Enteractinococcus fodinae: one gene and its partner. The protein of the gene in region 2 interacts with the protein of the main gene of each other region in a pairwise test. Links are inferred from orthologs where the notes say so. Each region holds a gene or a part of one and is shown on either strand. Other genes may lie near its edges. The genes, in order: J2S62_RS09675 and clpS.

Region 1 (8,673 bases), 960 kb from region 2 along the record:
GCTTAGAAGAAGTCGCCGTGTTGGACTCCAGAGAATCCGAGCAAGTGCTACACGATGTGAGCTTCACGGTCGAACCGGGCCAGACTGTCGCGCTGGTGGGATCCTCCGGTGCAGGGAAATCCACGATCGCTAACTTAGTTTCTCGATTGTATGACGTCACCGGCGGATCCATTACCCTCAATGGCATCGATCTGCGCGATGCGGCCGCCGAAGACATTCACCGTCGGATCGGAATGGTGACCCAAGATTCTCATCTGTTTCACACCTCGATTCGTGACAACCTGACCTTGGGGCACCGAGATGTCCCCGACGAACGACTCTGGGAGATCTTGCATCATGCGCGCCTCGCCGAAGTCGTGGCGCAGATGCCGGCCGGGTTGGACACCGTCGTGGGCGAGCGGGGGTACCGTCTCTCTGGTGGCGAGCGGCAGCGGATGGCCATCGCCCGGTTGTTGGTGGCAGCGCCTGAAGCAGTCGTGTTGGATGAGGCGACCGCTTCCTTGGACTCCACCAATGAAGCTGCCGTCCAGCAGGCACTCGATGAGGCGCTGCATGCACGAACAGCTATCGTGATTGCTCACCGGCTCTCTACGGTGGTCAAGGCCGATGAAATCTTAGTTTTGGAATCCGGGCGGATCATTGAGCGCGGTACCCATACCGAACTGTTGGCCGCCAACGGCCGTTATGCTGAGCTATACACAACTCAATTTCAACAGTAGCTTGAGCCCAGGAGGTGCAGCGTGGAAGACGCATCGCAACAATCGGCCCACGAGTGGGACCAGCGGTATCAAACCACGGATCGACTGTGGTCTGGTGCGGTCAATGCCGCGGTAGCAACCATGGTGGAGCCGCTGCACCCGGGGACCGCACTCGATTTGGGCTGTGGGGAAGGTGCCGACGTCATCTGGCTGGCAGAGCATGGCTGGCAGGCAACCGGAGTGGATATCTCTCATGTTGCGATCCAACGGGCCACCGAAGCAGCCCACGAACGTGGCCTCGACCAGAACCAGGCCAGCTTCGTTGTGGCAGATGTGACCACCTGGGAATCAGCGCAGCGCTTCGACCTGGTAACAGCGGCCTTCTTGCAGTCCCAGGGGACTTTTGACCGGGGTGCAGCACTGCACACGGCCACAGCACACGTGGCACTCGGCGGTTTCTTGCTGGTGGTTTCGCATGCGACTTTCCCACCGTGGGCCACCTCCCAGCCAGCAGATGATGACCACGCCCAGCATAAACATGAACCCACCACACCCGAGACCGAACTTGAGCTTCTGGCCCTGGACCCCACTGAGTGGAGGGTCGAAGTCGCGACAACCCAGTCGCGCCAGGCCACCGGCCCCGAGGGGCAACAGGTGACCCTAGACGACACCGTGGTCTTGGCGCGGCGCACAGGAGCGCACCAAGCCACCGGCAGCTAGGTCAGTCACCACGCCAGTGGCCGCCGCCCTGTGAGGACGACGGCCACTGCGTGAGCAAGAAAGCGAAAGCTGTTATTCGGACCAAGCATTCTTGCGGATGACTTCGACAAAGTCACCGCGCTCAAAGCCGGGTAAGAAATGTTCTAATACATCTGCCTTGACGTTGCCGAAGGTCGTCTCGGGACGATCTTTCAACCCATCAGTAAAGGCCGCCAGGATTCTATTCTTAAAGTCCGGGCGTGGATGAGCCGAGACCACTTCTGCTCGCTGCTCGTCATTGATCGCGTCATAGCCGATACCTAAAACATCGAGCTCGACCCCGCGGGTCACCAGAGCTACTTCGGGATCCATATGCAGTGGAATCTCTGGTGTAGTGTGCAGCGCGATCGCGTTCCACACTTTGTCCCCGGCCTCGCCGGTGACGTCATATTCTCTGAGAAAATCGCGTGCCACGTTGGCGGCGTCGATTTCGAAACGCTGGTCGGTGGTCCGGTACTTATCGGTGAGCCCGAGATCGTGGAACATCGCCCCGATATAGACCAGTTCGGGATCATAGTTGAGTTGCTGTTCTTGGCCCCGCAGTGAGGCAAACAGGAACACCCGGCGAGAGTGGTGATAGATCAGCTCATCGGCAACGTCACGGACCAGGTCGGTGGCATCCTGGGCCATCTTGCTATCTGGAATGGTGACACCTGCAATAACTTCAGCCATATATTTCCTTTCCTAGTGGGTTCTCTTGTCATGCTGCCAGGCACGCTACACTAAAGCCATGTCTTTTCAGTCCATCAACCAAAGGAATCGGACATCATGCGGCGCGTAGGAATCCTTGTCTTCGACGGGGTAACACTTTTGGATGTCAGTGGTCCCGTGGATGTGTTGCATCATGCCGATCCCGGCGGGCAGCACTATGTTGTCGACCTGGTTTCACGCAGCGGGGGAACCGTGCGCACTGCTTCGGGTGTGACGCTGGCAGATACTCACGCGGCCGACGGTACGACCGCCTACGACACGGTGATCATCGCCGGTGGGCCGCAGCTGGTGCAACAGAACTTGGATTCGGTCTTGTTAGCTACCGCCCGGCAGCTCAGCGATGGGGCCCAGCGGGTCGCGTCGGTGTGTACCGGTGCATTTGTATTAGCTGGTTTAGGGTATCTTGACGGTCGTAGAGCGACCACGCATTGGCGCCACACCCATCTGCTGGCCCGCTGGTATCCGCGCATCAGGGTCGAGCCCGACATCTTGCACATTCAGGATGGGCGGTACTTTACCTCTGCCGGGATTACTGCGGGGATTGATCTGGCTCTGGCGCTTGTGGAACACGACCTGGGTGCTGATATTGCCCGTGAGGTGGCCCGCGAGTTGGTGATGTTTATGCAGCGACCGGGTGGGCAAAGCCAGTTTTCGTCGGCGTTGACCGGCCCGGTGGACTCGCCACAGTCATTGCGGCGCCTGATGGATACGGTCGTGGCGAATCCGGCAGCACCCCACACGGTCTCTTCGATGGCCGCAGCGATCGGGGTGAGCACCCGGCACCTCAGCCGGTTGTTTCAGGCTGCAGTGGGCGTGAGCCCCTCTCAGTGGGTAGAAAAGGTACGCGTAGATGCGGCACGCAACCTCATTCTCGAAGGGCATCCGATCACCGAGGTGGCATTGCGGTGCGGGTTTGGCACCGATGAAACACTGCGGCACGCCTTTGCGCGGCAATTAGGCACCACACCAACAGCGTTTCGGCAGCGCTTCGGCACCACGTTGAATTCATCGCAACAGCGCAGCGGACAAGAAGAAGCTCCCTGAACATTGCCATGGTTGCGGCAATCTTCAGGGAGCAAGAGCACCTGCGCGGTGCTATGTTCTTGTTATTCGGAGACGGGGTCTAATGAGCCATCCGACTTGGTGATAAAGGAGCGCAGGAACCACTGGAACAGTTCCAAGCCGCGCGTTACCTCGATCAGGACATCTTCAGAGATCGGGTCGACTTTCCCGGTCTCAGCAATCGCTGTGCGGAAGTCCTTAATGACATCGGTGTACACCTGGTTCAGGGCAGTAATGTGCGCTAGGCTTGAGGCACGGTTTAGCGGGTAGTCGTCCCAAGTGCGTCCGGTAACGATAGATCCGGGTGTGCCTTTGGGAGAAACGCCCATGGTTGCGATACGTTCGGCGACAGTATCGGCCCAGTTGCGGACTTCGGTCACCTGCGGATCGAGCATTTCATGGACCGAAATAAATTCTGGTCCCACAACATTCCAGTGGGCGTGCTTCAGGGTGAGGTGAAGATCATTGAGCGCATGAAGACGGGTCTGAAGGATCTCGGTTACCCGATGGCCGTCTTCCATGTCGATGCCTGGTGCGGTGTAGTCTGCGTAATTTTCAGTCATGAGTCACCTTTCTGATGCGTACAACGGAGGTGTCGCGTTGCAGGGCTCGGGCAGGGGTATGCCCGAGTTCTCTATATCTACTCAATAGGTTTTCTGTTATCGCCGCAAGACCTCTTGAACGAGTCCGGTCGAATCCACGGCCAGCCACAAGGTCCCCTGACAGGCTTTCAGGGAGCTATATGTGCTATCGGGCATAACGCGTGGCGCACAGCTCGTTGAGAAAATCTTGGGCGCTTTGGTGGCGTGCTTCGGGGGACTTCGCTAGTGAACGCAAGACGACGGCGTCAAGTTCGGGGTCAATCTGCTGACAATACGTGGACGGGGGTTCGGGTTGTTGATGCACATGCTGGTGCGCCAAGTCGACCGGTGACGGTCCAGCAAAGGGGGTGCGTCCGGTGAGCAGCTCATAGAGCAGGCATCCAGCAGAATACAGATCTGCTCGTGCATCAAACAGTTCTCCCTGCGCGCGCTCTGGCGGGACGTAGCGCAGAGTAGCATCGTGAGCCAGCGGCATCGTAGCGCCCTTTTCGGTCACCACCTGAGCGCTACTACCAAAGTCGATTAACTTCACAAGCCCGGTGGTCGTGAGCATAACGTTCGTGGCTGTCACGTCTCCGTGCACGACGCCTTGGCCGTGCCCGTAAGCCAACGATGCCAAAACCTGGGACATAATGCGTAAGGCCTCATCGACGCTGAGCCCTGCCGGAGCGCTGGTCTGCTCGTTGAGCCGTGCTTGCAAGGTGGCCCCGTCCAAGTACTCCATCACGATGTAGGGACGCCCCGCGAGGTCACTTTGCGGGTCGGTGACGAAATTGTCACCGCCGGCCAGTACAGACACGATGCCGGGGTGGTCGAGACCCGCAATCGTCTCGGCTTCTTGCTGAAACCTCTCAACCATGCCGGGCTCGTTGAGTCTTTCAGCGCGTAAGACCTTGACGGCGACCTGGCGATCCAGGACCGTATCGTCGGCGAGATAGACCTCTGCCAATCCACCATGTCCGAGCAGCTTGCCCACGCGGTATCGGCCACGGGGGAGTCGGCGGCCACCGTCGCGGGTGTCTCCAGAACGTGTCTGAGGTGGCTGAGCACGAGACATGACTGCACCGTCAGTCCCTAAGATTCGATCAGTCACAGTAGCCTCGTTCCTGTGGGATCGCACCGGTTCGTTGCCTGTGGGATGCCTCCGGCTTGTTATACCAACGCTTTCGAGGCCAGTGTAGCTTCAGGTCGATCGATTCCGGAACCGATCGTCATCTGGTAGGAACGATTAATGCATGGTCCCGGGCGCGAGCGCTGCGTCTCTCATCGGCGCATATACGCTGAGATCTCAGCCACGTCTCGGCAGAACTGTGATTCGTCGGCGAATGCGGAAGTTGTGCCCCCGGCCGGAATCGAACCGACGACCTTCCCTTTAGGAGAGGGATGCTCTATCCTACTGAGCTACGGAGGCATCGTTGCTATTGCAACGAAGTTAGCCTAGCAGGCTGTGACCGACGTGGCCAAAAAGTGACCACCGTTCTTCCAGCCTGCCATCAGCGATATTAGGGGATCTCGCGGTCAGGGTCGAGGGAAGTCTCCAGACCGGGACTGTTTCTGCCGATGAACTTCAGAATCAGCATCACCACAATGCCAATTACTAAAAACGTCAGGATCAACCACTGAGCGATGGTCAGCGAGGACGCTAGGGCGACATTAGCTTCGGTGGTGTCGAGTAGAGCTGTCTCGCGGGTGATGGCAGCCCAGATCTCCAAGGCAGCGTATCCAACGCCAACGATCGCGGCTATCCATTTAGCAAGCTTGGAACGCAAGGTCCACACCGCAACCACGATGACACTGAGTGCCATCATGATCGGGAAAATTCGCCCGGCGGTAATATGCACGAAGTTATATTGGCCCATCGCAGCCTCATCCATTCGTCCCGACAGTTGTTCCACGTCTGCGACATCAAAACCGCCAAGGCGATGGTCCAACATTGAGACCCCACCGGTGAGCTGTTCCATGCCCTGAAGCGCCAAAATGTGGTAGTAAAACGCGATGAACGCTGTCACGGCCAACACCGCAAACACCAAGATGCCGGGACTACCTTCTTGGCGGTTGGCCCGGTGGATATCTTCTTTGATTTGGGCTTTCGTCAGCCGTGGACGCTCGGGTTTCTGTTTACGGTTATCGGGCTGCTGCTGTTGGTAATCTTTCGCTCTTCTTCTGGCCACGCGTCCTCCGGCAGTGTGTACATACCCGCCTTGGTCTACGGCCAAGGGCAAGGGGGCTGAAACTACCTGCCATCTTAGTGGAGTTCTGGCCCGGGCCGGTTTTGGTGTTCTCCACAGCCGGCGAACAGGCACCGGTATAACCAGCCCCAGCGGTTAGACTGATACATCATGGCCCACCAGACTTCTTTGCCCAGTTTTGCCCCCGCTTTTGGCACCCCAGCAGCGACCGACGCTTTAGCTGTGCCCCATCGTTCTTCTGCGGAGGAACTGGTTGCTGGACTCAATGATGCCCAAGCCGAAGCCGTGGTGCATCGAGGCGGACCGCTGCTGATCGTGGCAGGCGCAGGGTCCGGCAAAACTCGGGTGTTGACCCACCGTATCGGCCATCTCCTGGCGACCGGCGATGCCCGACCCCACGAATTCTTGGCCATCACGTTTACGAATAAAGCCGCAGCCGAGATGCGTGAGCGCATCGGCGAACTCGTTGGCACGACAGCTCAACGGATGTGGATCTCCACGTTCCACTCCTCCTGCGTGCGTATCTTGCGTCGCGAAGCGCCCCACATTGACCTAAAGGCGAATTTCTCGATTTACGATGCCACCGACTCGCTGCGGCTGATCACCCAAATCGCCAAAGACGCCGACATGGACCCCAAACGCTTTGCACCCCGCGCGATCCGGAACAAGATCTCATCGTTGAAAAACGAATTGGTGGACGATGAGGCTTTCGCCTCCACCGTCGGCGGGGACCCCTGGAACCAGGCGGTTGCCGAGATTTATAAGGAATATACTTCCCGGCTGCGTACCGCGAATGCGATGGACTTTGATGACCTCATCGCCAATGTGGTGCACATGTTCGATGCTTTCCCGGCGATCTTGGATAACTACCGGCGCAGATTCAGGTTTGTGCTGGTCGACGAATACCAGGATACGAACCACGCCCAGTACCGGCTGGTTCGTCAACTCACCGGCGCCCCCGGAGAACCACCGGGCGTCGAAACTGAGGGTGGACAATTGACGGTCGTCGGCGACTCAGATCAGTCGATCTATGCCTTCCGCGGGGCTGACATTCGCAATATCGTCGACTTTGAACACGACTACCCAGATGCCACGGTCATCCGACTGGAACAAAACTACCGCTCCACCCAGAACATTTTGGATGCAGCCAACGCAGTCATCGCCCAAAATCCATCGCGAGAGGTCAAACGGCTGTGGACGGCTGTTGGCAGTGGCGAAAAAATCATCGGCTACGCAGCGGAAACTGAATCGCGTGAAGCCCAATGGATCACCGAAAAAATCGACGATCTGATAGATAATCACAACTATCGTCCAGCCGACATGGCGATTTTCTACCGCACCAACGCCCAGTCGAGGTCCATTGAAGAACGCCTGATCGCTTCGGGTATCCCATACCGCGTGGTGGGTGGCACGCGCTTCTACGATCGGAAAGAAATCAAAGACGCGCTGGCCTACTTGCGCGTCTTGGAGAACCCTGCTGACGACGTCAACTTGCGTCGGATTCTTAATGAACCCAAACGCGGGATTGGCGACCGAGCTGAAGGTGCCGTCGCAGCACATCAGACCCGCCAACAATCAACATTCATGGCAGCCTTGCGTGACGCGGAAAACGCACCCGGTGGGTTAGCCAAGCGCTCGCTGAACGCGGTCAATAAGTTCACCCAGATGCTGGACGATCTCAGCCAATTGGCTCAAACCGAGTCGGTGGCCACCGTGCTGGAAGCTGTACTGGAACAAACCGGCATGCTCGAGACTTTGCGAAACTCCAAAGATTTCCAAGACGAATCCCGCGCGGATAACCTCGGTGAGTTGGTGGGCGTGGTGCGAGAATTCGACAAAACCAATCCCGAAGGCACCCTGGGAGACTTCCTAGAACAAGTCGCACTGGTGGCCGATGCTGATCAGCTTCCTGATGCCACGGATGCCGAAGGCCAAGCCCTAGCCGACCATATGGGAGAAGTCACCCTCATGACTTTGCACACCGCCAAGGGCCTCGAATTCCCGGTGGTCTTTTTGACCGGTATGGAACACGGCGTTTTCCCGCACGCCCGATCGATGGCTGATGAAAAAGAACTGGCCGAAGAACGCCGACTCGCATACGTGGGGCTGACCCGTGCCCGAGAACGCCTCTATGTGACGCGGGCGGAATCACGCAGTATGTGGGGCCAACACCAGTTCAACCCGGCCAGCCAATTCCTAGCCGAGATTCCGGCCGAACTCATTGAGTGGGAACGCGAAGGGAAAGGCTCACCATCAACCTCACGGTTTGGCGGTGGGCTCGCTGGCTTCGGCCAAGATACCGGCGTTCGTGGCTTCCGCTACCGGGACGCGCAACGCTTCAGCGGCTCGCACTGGGGTGCCTCCACCGCGTCACAAAATTACGGTAAAGCAGGAACCGAAGGGATTACGCCGGCGCAAGAAAACGCTCGTGTGACCAAACCCGATAATCGCACCAAGGTGAACCCGAATAAAGAAGTCATTGCAGTTGCCGCCGGTGACACGGTGGAACACAAAACCTTCGGGACTGGTGTCGTCACCGGAGTCCAGGGGGCCGGAGATAAGGCCGTGGCCGTCGTCCAGTTCGCGGAGTCCGAAAAGCGCTTACTGCTGCGCTATGCGCCAATAAAAAAAGTATAAATCCCACCAACAATT
Region 2 (8,436 bases):
ACCCCGTAGGAATCGACCGGAGCAGAACGCAGCCCGGCGATGGCGTACTCGTCAAGATCGGAGGTGACCACGATACCCGTGTTGGTGTTGCCGAGGTCATCGAGCAGCCGACGGGCGTGGTGGGCCTCTTCTAACAGGTCACCCGAATCGATGCGCACAAACGCCAGCTCGGGACCGGCGATATCCACCGCGTTGCGAATACCGGTTTCGATGTCGTAGGTATCGACCAACAGGGAGGTCTTATTTCCCATGGCATCTACTTGGGCTTGAAAAGCCGCTCGCTCATCATCGTGCAGCAAGGTAAAGGAGTGGGCAGCAGTCCCGGCGGTTGTGATGCCGTACCGTAACCCCGCCGCTAAGTTTGACGTTGAAGCGAAACCGGCGATGGCGGCTGCTCGAGCGGCAGCGGCAGCGGCTTCTTCATGGGCTCGACGGGAGCCCATTTCGATGCAAGGACGACCACCGGCAGCACGCGTCATGCGGGAAGCCGCCGAAGCAACTGCGGTGTCGTAATTGTGTACCGACAATAAGTAGGTCTCTAAGATCACGGCTTCGGCAAATGTTGCTTCGACCTGCATGATCGGCGAATAGGGGAAATACGGTTCACCTTCGGCATAGGCGTAGATGTCGCCGGTAAACCGGTATTGCGCCAACCAATTCAGGGTGTCCTCGGAGACCACTTGGTGATCGGATAGGAATCCTAGGTGCTCATCATCGAAACGAAAATTGGCCAATCCTTCTAAGAACCGCCCTTGACCTGCGCTGACACCGTATCTTCGGCCCGTCGGGAGTCGGCGAGCGAATAACTCAAAGACCGCTTTGCGGTCGGCGGTACCGGCTTTGCGAGCCGCGTCCACCATGGTCAGTTCGTAGTGGTCGGTGAAAAACGAGGTGGGGCTGTCGCCACGATGTGTGTTACTCACACATCCAACACTAGCCCGTTGTACCCACTGAGAACACATTTTGGCCTTGCCGGTAACGAATTAGCCCACGTAGTGCCGACTTGTTGCCTAGAATATGGGGCATGTCCGTTACCAGTGCAGTTGATGTCGACCCAGATCTTGCCGTCGAAGAGTTGTCCGCCACGACCCAGCCGTGGCAGGTGATCGTCTGGAACGACCCGGTGAACCTGATGAGTTATGTCACGTATGTGTTTCGCACCTACTTTGGGTTCTCCTCGGCGGTGGCGCATCGGCTGATGCTGCAAGTGCACAACGAAGGTAAAGCCGTCGTAGCCCAGGGCACCAAAGAAGAGGCAGAACGACACGTCGCCGCGCTGCACGGGTATGGTTTGTGGGCGACCTACGAGCAGAACAACTAGAGGATGCGACACCGAACACCTTATGGCACTAGCTTTTAAATCCACGCTGCGCGGGTACTCCGCCTACCTTGAGAAACCCGAACGCCAGATTCTGCGCTCGTTATTTTCCGACGTGCTGACCCTTCTGGGCGGCGTCAGCCCCGCCGATGAGCCCTTGGAAGACGATAAACCCAAATTCTTCGACCGATTTCGGCCAGCCGCTGAGACCGCACAACTGCCGGATGCTCCGGCTCAAGACAACGATTCACCCACCGATGCCGCATTCTGGGATCTTGTCGGATCACTGACCGACGACGAAGTCCACATCGACCTGTCGGATCCAGCCGTCAAACGCTTGTTACCGGATGCTCGCTCTGATGAGGACGAAGACGCCGGCTCCGAGCAGTTCCGTCAACTGGCCCAAGACGATATCCGCCAGGAAAAAATTGCAGACCTCCAGCGAGCTTATGCACTGATACAATCCGGGTCGCTGATGCTGACACAAAAGGAAGCAGAAGCGTTTAGCCGTGCCTTGAACCAGGTGCGATTGGTGTTATCGTCGCGGTTGAACATTGAAACCGAACGCGACGCCGAACGGGTACACCGCATTGGATCGGTGGACCAAGCGACCGACGTGGAAAGCTACATGGCGTTGTTGTACAACTTTGTGTCTTGGCTGCAAGAAACCTTGATGCAGGCAATGATCGGAGATTTATCGTGACCAAGCCGAACCCTCAAGCGCCCATCGGTATTTTCGATTCGGGCGTGGGCGGGCTGACCGTGGCGCGGGCCGTCATTGATCAGCTTCCCGACGAGGACGTCGTCTACGTGGGCGATACGGCCAACACCCCGTATGGCCCCAAACCCATCGCGCAAGTCCGTCGCCTGGCGCTGACGATCATGGACGAACTGGTCGACGCCGGGGTGAAACTGCTCGTCATCGCGTGCAATTCGGCCACCGCCGCGGTCCTGCGCGACGCCCGTGAACGATACACCAAGGCGTACGGGATCCCCGTGGTCGAGGTCATCCAGCCGGCGGTCCAGCGGGCCGTGACCTCCACCCAGAACGGCAAAGTAGGTGTCATTGGCACCGAAGCGACGATTTCGTCGGGCGCCTATGAAGATATGTTTGCCGCCGCACCGCAATTAGAGATCACTTCGGCGGCCGCCCCGCGGTTCGTCGAATTCGTAGAACAGGGCATCACCACCGGTCCGGAGCTGTTGTCCGTGGCAGAACAGTACCTGGCGCCCTTCAAGTCCGCCGGCGTGGACACCCTGATTTTGGGTTGTACGCATTACCCGCTGCTGGCCGGAGTCATCAGCTACGTCATGGGGGAGCAGGTGAACTTAGTCACATCCTCGGAGTCGACGGCGCGGGCGGTGTATCGCGAATTAGTTCGTCATGGCTTGGAGAACCCGGCCGGCGCAGCCAGCCACAACCCGCCTGCAGGCTCACGACATAAGTTCATGTCCACCGGTGACCCGGGCAGTTTCGCCCACCTGGCCCAGCGATTCCTTGGTCCGGAAGTCGGCGGCGTAACGCAGATTCGTACGGTCGCTGAGCAATTCCCGACCGGTACACTATCGGTAATCGCCGCACCACGCAGTCAATCTGCGGCACGCTAGCGCAAAGGAATCGAGGATATGCAGCTCACCATTATTGGCGCATCAGGCTCATTTCCCGGTCCGGGCTCTCCGGCCTCGTGCTATTTGGTCTCAGCCAACGGGGTTGATGAACACGGCGCACCCAAAACCTGGCGCATCATCCTCGATATGGGCAACGGAGCACTAGGCACACTCCAGCGCTACGTGGCACTTGAAGACATCGACGCGATTTTGCTGTCCCATCTGCATCCCGATCACTTCATGGACCTGTGCGGATTACACATTGTGGTGCGTTGGAACCCCAACGGCTGGGATGTCGGTCGCATTCCCGTCTACGGTCCGGCAGACACCGCCGATCGCATCGCCATTGCCTACGGCCTCGACCCCGACCCTGGAATGCACCCAGACTTTGACTTCCGCGACTGGCAAGTTCGCCAACCCGTGCGCATCGGGCCGTTCACCATCACCCCGTATCCGGTGCGCCACCCCATCGATGAGGCCTACGCACTGCGAGTCGAGGCCACCGAACCGACCGCCCAGGGTGACCAGACCTCCGTGTTGACCTACTCGGGCGACACCGACACGGCCCCAGGGCTGGTCGAAGCCGCCACCGGCGCCGATCTGTTTTTATGCGAAGCCGCGTTTCATGAAGGCCGCGATGATGACATTGATGGCGTGCACCTGACCGGCAAACGCGCCGGCGAAATGGCGACCGCAGCCGGCGTCGGACGGTTGTTGCTGACCCATATCCCGGTGTGGAATGACCCGTTGGTCACCTCGCAAGAAGCCCGCACGACGTATGATGGACAATTGGCCGTCGCCGTCTCGGGCGTCACCTACACCGTCTAAAAGGAGCACGTTTGTTCACTCGCGCCGATGACCGCACCGCCAGCCAACTCCGAGAGGTCTCGATTGAAACCGGGTGGTCCGCTCACGCCGAAGGCTCTGCCATCGTGACCTTCGGGAACACGAAAGTCTTATGCACCGCCAGCTTCACCGAAGGTGTGCCGCGCTGGCTTAAAGGCAAAAACCGCGGCTGGGTTACCGCCGAATACGCGATGCTACCCCGAGCCACCGGTTCGCGCACCGCGCGCGAATCCGTGCGCGGGAAAGTCTCGGGTCGCACCCAAGAAATCTCCCGGCTCATCGGTCGGAGCTTGCGCGCCGTGGTCAACACCAAAGCACTCGGTGAAAACACCATCGTGGTCGACTGTGACGTCATTCAAGCCGACGGCGGGACGCGCACCGCAGCCATCACCGGGGCCTGGGTCGCACTGGCCTTGGCCGTTGAATGGGCGCGCGACCAACGCATTATTCGGTCCACCGCCACGCCACTGACCGGCTCGGTTGCCGCGGTTTCCGTCGGGATGATCGACGGCACCGCGCTGTTAGACCTGCCTTATGAAGAAGACGTGCGCGCCGACACCGACATGAACGTCGTAACAACCGGCGACGGGGAGTTCATCGAGATTCAGGGGACCGCCGAAGAACAGCCGTTTAGTCGAACTCAACTGGACGAGATGTTGGACTTGGCGGTCGCCGGGACCGCCCGGCTGACCGAAATCCAGCAGGCAGCTCTGAGCGCAGTGGCCCAAGCCCAGCCGGCTGAACAGGAGTAGCTCATGGACCCCGTCATTGTGCTGGCTTCGAATAACGCCGGCAAACTTGCAGAGCTTCGGGCGATCTTAACCGAAGCCATCCCGACGTTGGATCCCACCCAGATCGTGGACGCGGCAACCGTCAATGCCCCGGATGTTGTTGAGGACGGCGTCACGTTCGAGGCCAACGCGCTGAAAAAAGCCACCCAAACCGCCGCGGCCACCGGGCTGATCGCCGTGGCTGATGACTCGGGGCTGACCGTGGATGTCATGCACGGTGCTCCGGGGATCTTCTCGGCGCGCTGGGCGGGCAAGCACGGCGATGATCAGGCCAACATGGAGCTGCTGCTGGCCCAGCTATCAGATATCGATGCTGAGCACCGCGGCGCGGCGTTTGTCTGTGCCGCTGCCTTCGCGACTCCAGACGGCGAAACCCGGCACGTGGAGCTGGGCCGAATGGCCGGGGACCTGACCTTCGAACCCCGCGGTGAGCACGGCTTTGGTTACGACCCGATCGTCGAAATCCCGCACCTGGGCAAAACCGCAGCCGAACTCGACCCCGAAACGAAAAACGAGATCTCCCATCGTGGCAAAGCGTTCCGCGCGTTAGCACCAGTGTTGGCAGGTGTGCTCAACAAGGCATGAACTTCACCGCCATCGACTTCGAAACCGCCAACGGGTTTCGCGGCTCGGCCTGCGCCATCGGCGCGGTCAAATACCGCAACGGCAAACTCGTCGACACCCACTACAGCCTGTTGAAGCCCCCGGCCGGTTTTGACCGGTTCGACCCGCGCAACGTGGCCATCCACGGCATTACCCCCGAGGCAGTCGCCGAGGCACCGGCATTTGCCGAACACTTCGACGACCTCTATGCCTTTATCGACGATGATGTGGTCGTGGCCCACAACGCCGGTTTTGATATCGGTGTGATCGAGTCCGGGCTGGAAGTCTCCAACCGATCGATCCCGCACATGGAATTTGCCTGCACCCTGACCATGTCGCGCAAAAACTATCAACTGGCCTCCCACGCGCTGCCCTCTGCGGCAGCCGAGGCCGGTTATGTCATCAACAACCACCACAACGCGCTGGAAGACGCCAAAGCCGCCGCGGCCATCGTCGTGGATGTCGCCAAACGACTGGCCGCCGCCTCATTTGATGCGCTGTTGGACGCCTCGGGCATGCAACGCAGAGTGCTCCGGCCGCGCGAGGTCGGCACCCAATTATCGCGTCCCACCAGACACGCAATGACCATGCCCGGCATGTTTGACGCCAACAACGGTGCAGTCTCCGTCGATCAGCTGCCCGATCTGATTCGCTGGCCCAACGAGGGCATTAACCCCCCGGCCAATGAACAAGCAGATCCGCGGCACCCGCTGTATGGTCACCACGTGGTGTTCACCGGCATGATGGGCCTGTCGCGTCAGGAAGCCAAGAACAAGGCCGCCGCCCACGGGGCCCAAACCCAATCTCGGATCGGCGCCTCCACCACCATGGTGGTGATTGGCGACGGGATCCGGGCCGAAGATCTGGTCAATGTCGAAACCGACCCGCGAATGCAACAACGCAAGATGCGTGAGGTGATCCAGCGTCGCAAACAGGGCCAGAACATCGTGTTGGTCACCGAGCCGGAATTCTTACTGATGCTCAACGAGAACTGGCCGCACGCCAGTGTGGTGTAGCTGAGATCCCGTTAGAACGCGACGATGTTGGACTCCAGCCGCGAGTAACTGTCTTCCATCCCGGAGACCATCCCCGTATCGATGACCACATCGCGCAGTTCAGTCGTCGGATACTCAATGACGGTGGTGACCAGGGTGCCCTGGCTGACCTCGGCCAGATTGACTTCATTGGTCGTGCTGGCACCCTCGACGCCCAGCAGCCGTTCGGTCGTGATGAAATGATACGGCGCCTCGAAGGCTAAGAGCTCGCCGGTAAAACCGAACCGGTCGGTGCCTTCGACGGTTTCCCACTCATACCGGTATGATTCACCGACCTGCTGGGCAACATCGCAGGTGGTCATGACCCAACCGTCGGGTCCCAGCATCCACTGGCGAACCAACTCCGGGGTGTGGTGGGCCGCCCACACTTTGTCGATGGGTGCCCGGATGACACGACTGATTCGAATCACGGTGTCGGTCAGATACTGCAACTGGGCGATATGACTGGCCGAATAGGTCGACTCATCGGTCACGACCCCATCCAGCTGCCCCAGCGCTTCGCGTAAGCCCTCAACCATCTGCATGGCCATGAGCTGTTCCATCTCCTGGGCGGAGGAGAAGTGCGAGGTCGCCGTCACGAGCGAACCCAAGGTCGACTCTTCAAAGGCATAGACCGTGCGGACGGTAGGCAACTGGTCGTTGGCGGTGCCATCGGCGTGCGCAAATCCGTCGAGGACCTCAAATCCGTGCGGTGGGTCCACGCTGTTGAACTGCCAGTACCCAAAGGTTTGTTCGCCGTCGGGCCCGGTCATGAGATACTCCGACCGGCCGCCGGGGCGGAACCCGTGACGGGTGAAGGTGGCCGGCCAGGTGGGTGGACCCCAAAATGCTTCCAACTGCCGTGGATCCACATATGCGTCCCAGAGCCGATGCACCGGGACGGGAAAATCCGCCACAATAGTGAGGGTGAGTGCAGTCGGATCGGTGTCGAGGGATCTGATCGTCATCGTCGGGACCTTCCGTGCAAGAACCACGCGCGACCTCCCTGACTCGGGGTGTCAGCATGCCGCTTTGGGAGCTTTGACGCTACGCCGACGACCGGTAGCGGTCAAGAGATCTGGAAGCTGGAAAAACACGCACTTTCAACCTTTATTACCGTTCGGTAACTAGGGTGAGGGAATTTTATGACCTCTGACTTGCGGGTTTATTTCGGGGGTTGAAACCGGGGGTGAAAATCACCTTGACCCCCGGTAAAACACGAATCCTTCTCTAGGCTGTCCTGTGGGCCATTTCACTGCACCGAGGCCTCCGCGAGTCACATGACCCTGCGGTCAGCTACGACCATGACACAGACAGGCACCCGATCCATGCCCCTCATTGACCTCACACCGCGAAGTCCGCACACCCGCACCACAACTCGTCTCACATCCAAAGGTGGTGCACTGTGAAGTTAGATTACTCGGCAATCATTGATGTCACCCCTGCACTGGCCGTCATAGAAGACACCAGCAGATTACTCTTGACCGTCGGAGTGGGACTTTTCCTGGCGTATATCGTGCTGCTTGTCGGGGCCAATATGGTCGGCGTGATACACCGACTCGTCATCCAGGGCCGTCGTACCAAAAACATTCAGCGTCAAGGCAAGGCGCCAGCCCACCAGGCCCAGGTGGCCGGTGTCGCTCGAGCCATGGAACGAGAAGCCGCATGATCGCTGTTTTCGGACAAACCATTGATCTCATACTCATCATCGCTCTGGTCTTGATCCTGGGCGGTGTCGCCTACGGAGTGATGCTGTTCATCCTGTCGCGCTTTGAACCCAGAAGACCACTGGAAAACCGACTGCGCTCCCACCTGATGACGCACCCCAAAGACCGCGATGTCGTCTTCCTCATTCCATGTCTCAACGAAGAAGAAGTCATTAGCGCCAGCCTGGCACGGCTCACCGCCTTGGACCACCAAAAGATACACATTCTGGTCATTGATGACGGCTCGGATGATTCCACGGCGCAGCTCGTGATGGAGAATCCCGACCCGCGCGTCAAACTGCTGCGTCGTATGCTTCCCAATGCCCGACAAGGCAAAGGTCAAGCGCTCAACGCGGGCATCCAACATATCCGTGAGGGGGCGCTAGGCCCCGATTTTGACCCCTCGAGCGCCATTATCGTCGTCGTTGACGCTGATGGAAGGCTTGAACCCCACGCCCTAGACGTCGTGCTGCCAAGCTTCGACGACCCGCAACTGGGCGGGATACAAATCGGGGTGCGCATCAACAACC

The links.
Region 1: the proteins of clpS (region 2) and J2S62_RS09675 interact in binary tests that used the Escherichia coli proteins (3 or more experiments, as listed by UniProt). The link is inferred for Enteractinococcus fodinae from one-to-one orthologs.

What each region holds. Positions count from the first base shown.
Region 1 is NZ_JAVDYJ010000001.1:2,075,740-2,084,412, reverse strand. The notes cover bases 2,035-4,943. They hold J2S62_RS09675 (Dps family protein), read right to left. Parts: upstream 3,794-4,943; coding sequence 3,275-3,793; downstream 2,035-3,274. Other genes in these bases: J2S62_RS09670 (protein kinase domain-containing protein), read right to left, coding at 3,978-4,925; J2S62_RS09680 (GlxA family transcriptional regulator), read left to right, coding at 2,226-3,212; J2S62_RS09685 (HD domain-containing protein), read right to left, coding at 2,035-2,129. Outside these bases: J2S62_RS09695 (ABC transporter ATP-binding protein), read left to right, coding at 1-719; J2S62_RS09690 (class I SAM-dependent methyltransferase), read left to right, coding at 741-1,418; more of J2S62_RS09685, read right to left, coding at 1,491-2,034; J2S62_RS09660 (hypothetical protein), read right to left, coding at 5,335-6,003; DNA helicase PcrA, read left to right, coding at 6,172-8,658.
Region 2 is NZ_JAVDYJ010000001.1:1,120,469-1,128,904, forward strand. Bases 1-2,672 are described here. They hold clpS (ATP-dependent Clp protease adapter ClpS), read left to right. Parts: upstream 1-1,024; coding sequence 1,025-1,321; downstream 1,322-2,672. Other genes in these bases: J2S62_RS05310 (nicotinate phosphoribosyltransferase), read right to left, coding at 1-923; J2S62_RS05320 (DUF2017 family protein), read left to right, coding at 1,344-2,021; murI (glutamate racemase), read left to right, coding at 2,018-2,672. Outside these bases: more of murI, read left to right, coding at 2,673-2,926; J2S62_RS05330 (MBL fold metallo-hydrolase), read left to right, coding at 2,945-3,754; rph (ribonuclease PH), read left to right, coding at 3,766-4,524; rdgB (RdgB/HAM1 family non-canonical purine NTP pyrophosphatase), read left to right, coding at 4,528-5,148; J2S62_RS05345 (exonuclease domain-containing protein), read left to right, coding at 5,145-6,182; J2S62_RS05350 (SRPBCC family protein), read right to left, coding at 6,194-7,168; J2S62_RS05355 (hypothetical protein), read left to right, coding at 7,606-7,869; J2S62_RS05360 (glycosyltransferase family 2 protein), read left to right, coding at 7,866-8,436. UniProt on the Escherichia coli protein: Involved in the modulation of the specificity of the ClpAP-mediated ATP-dependent protein degradation.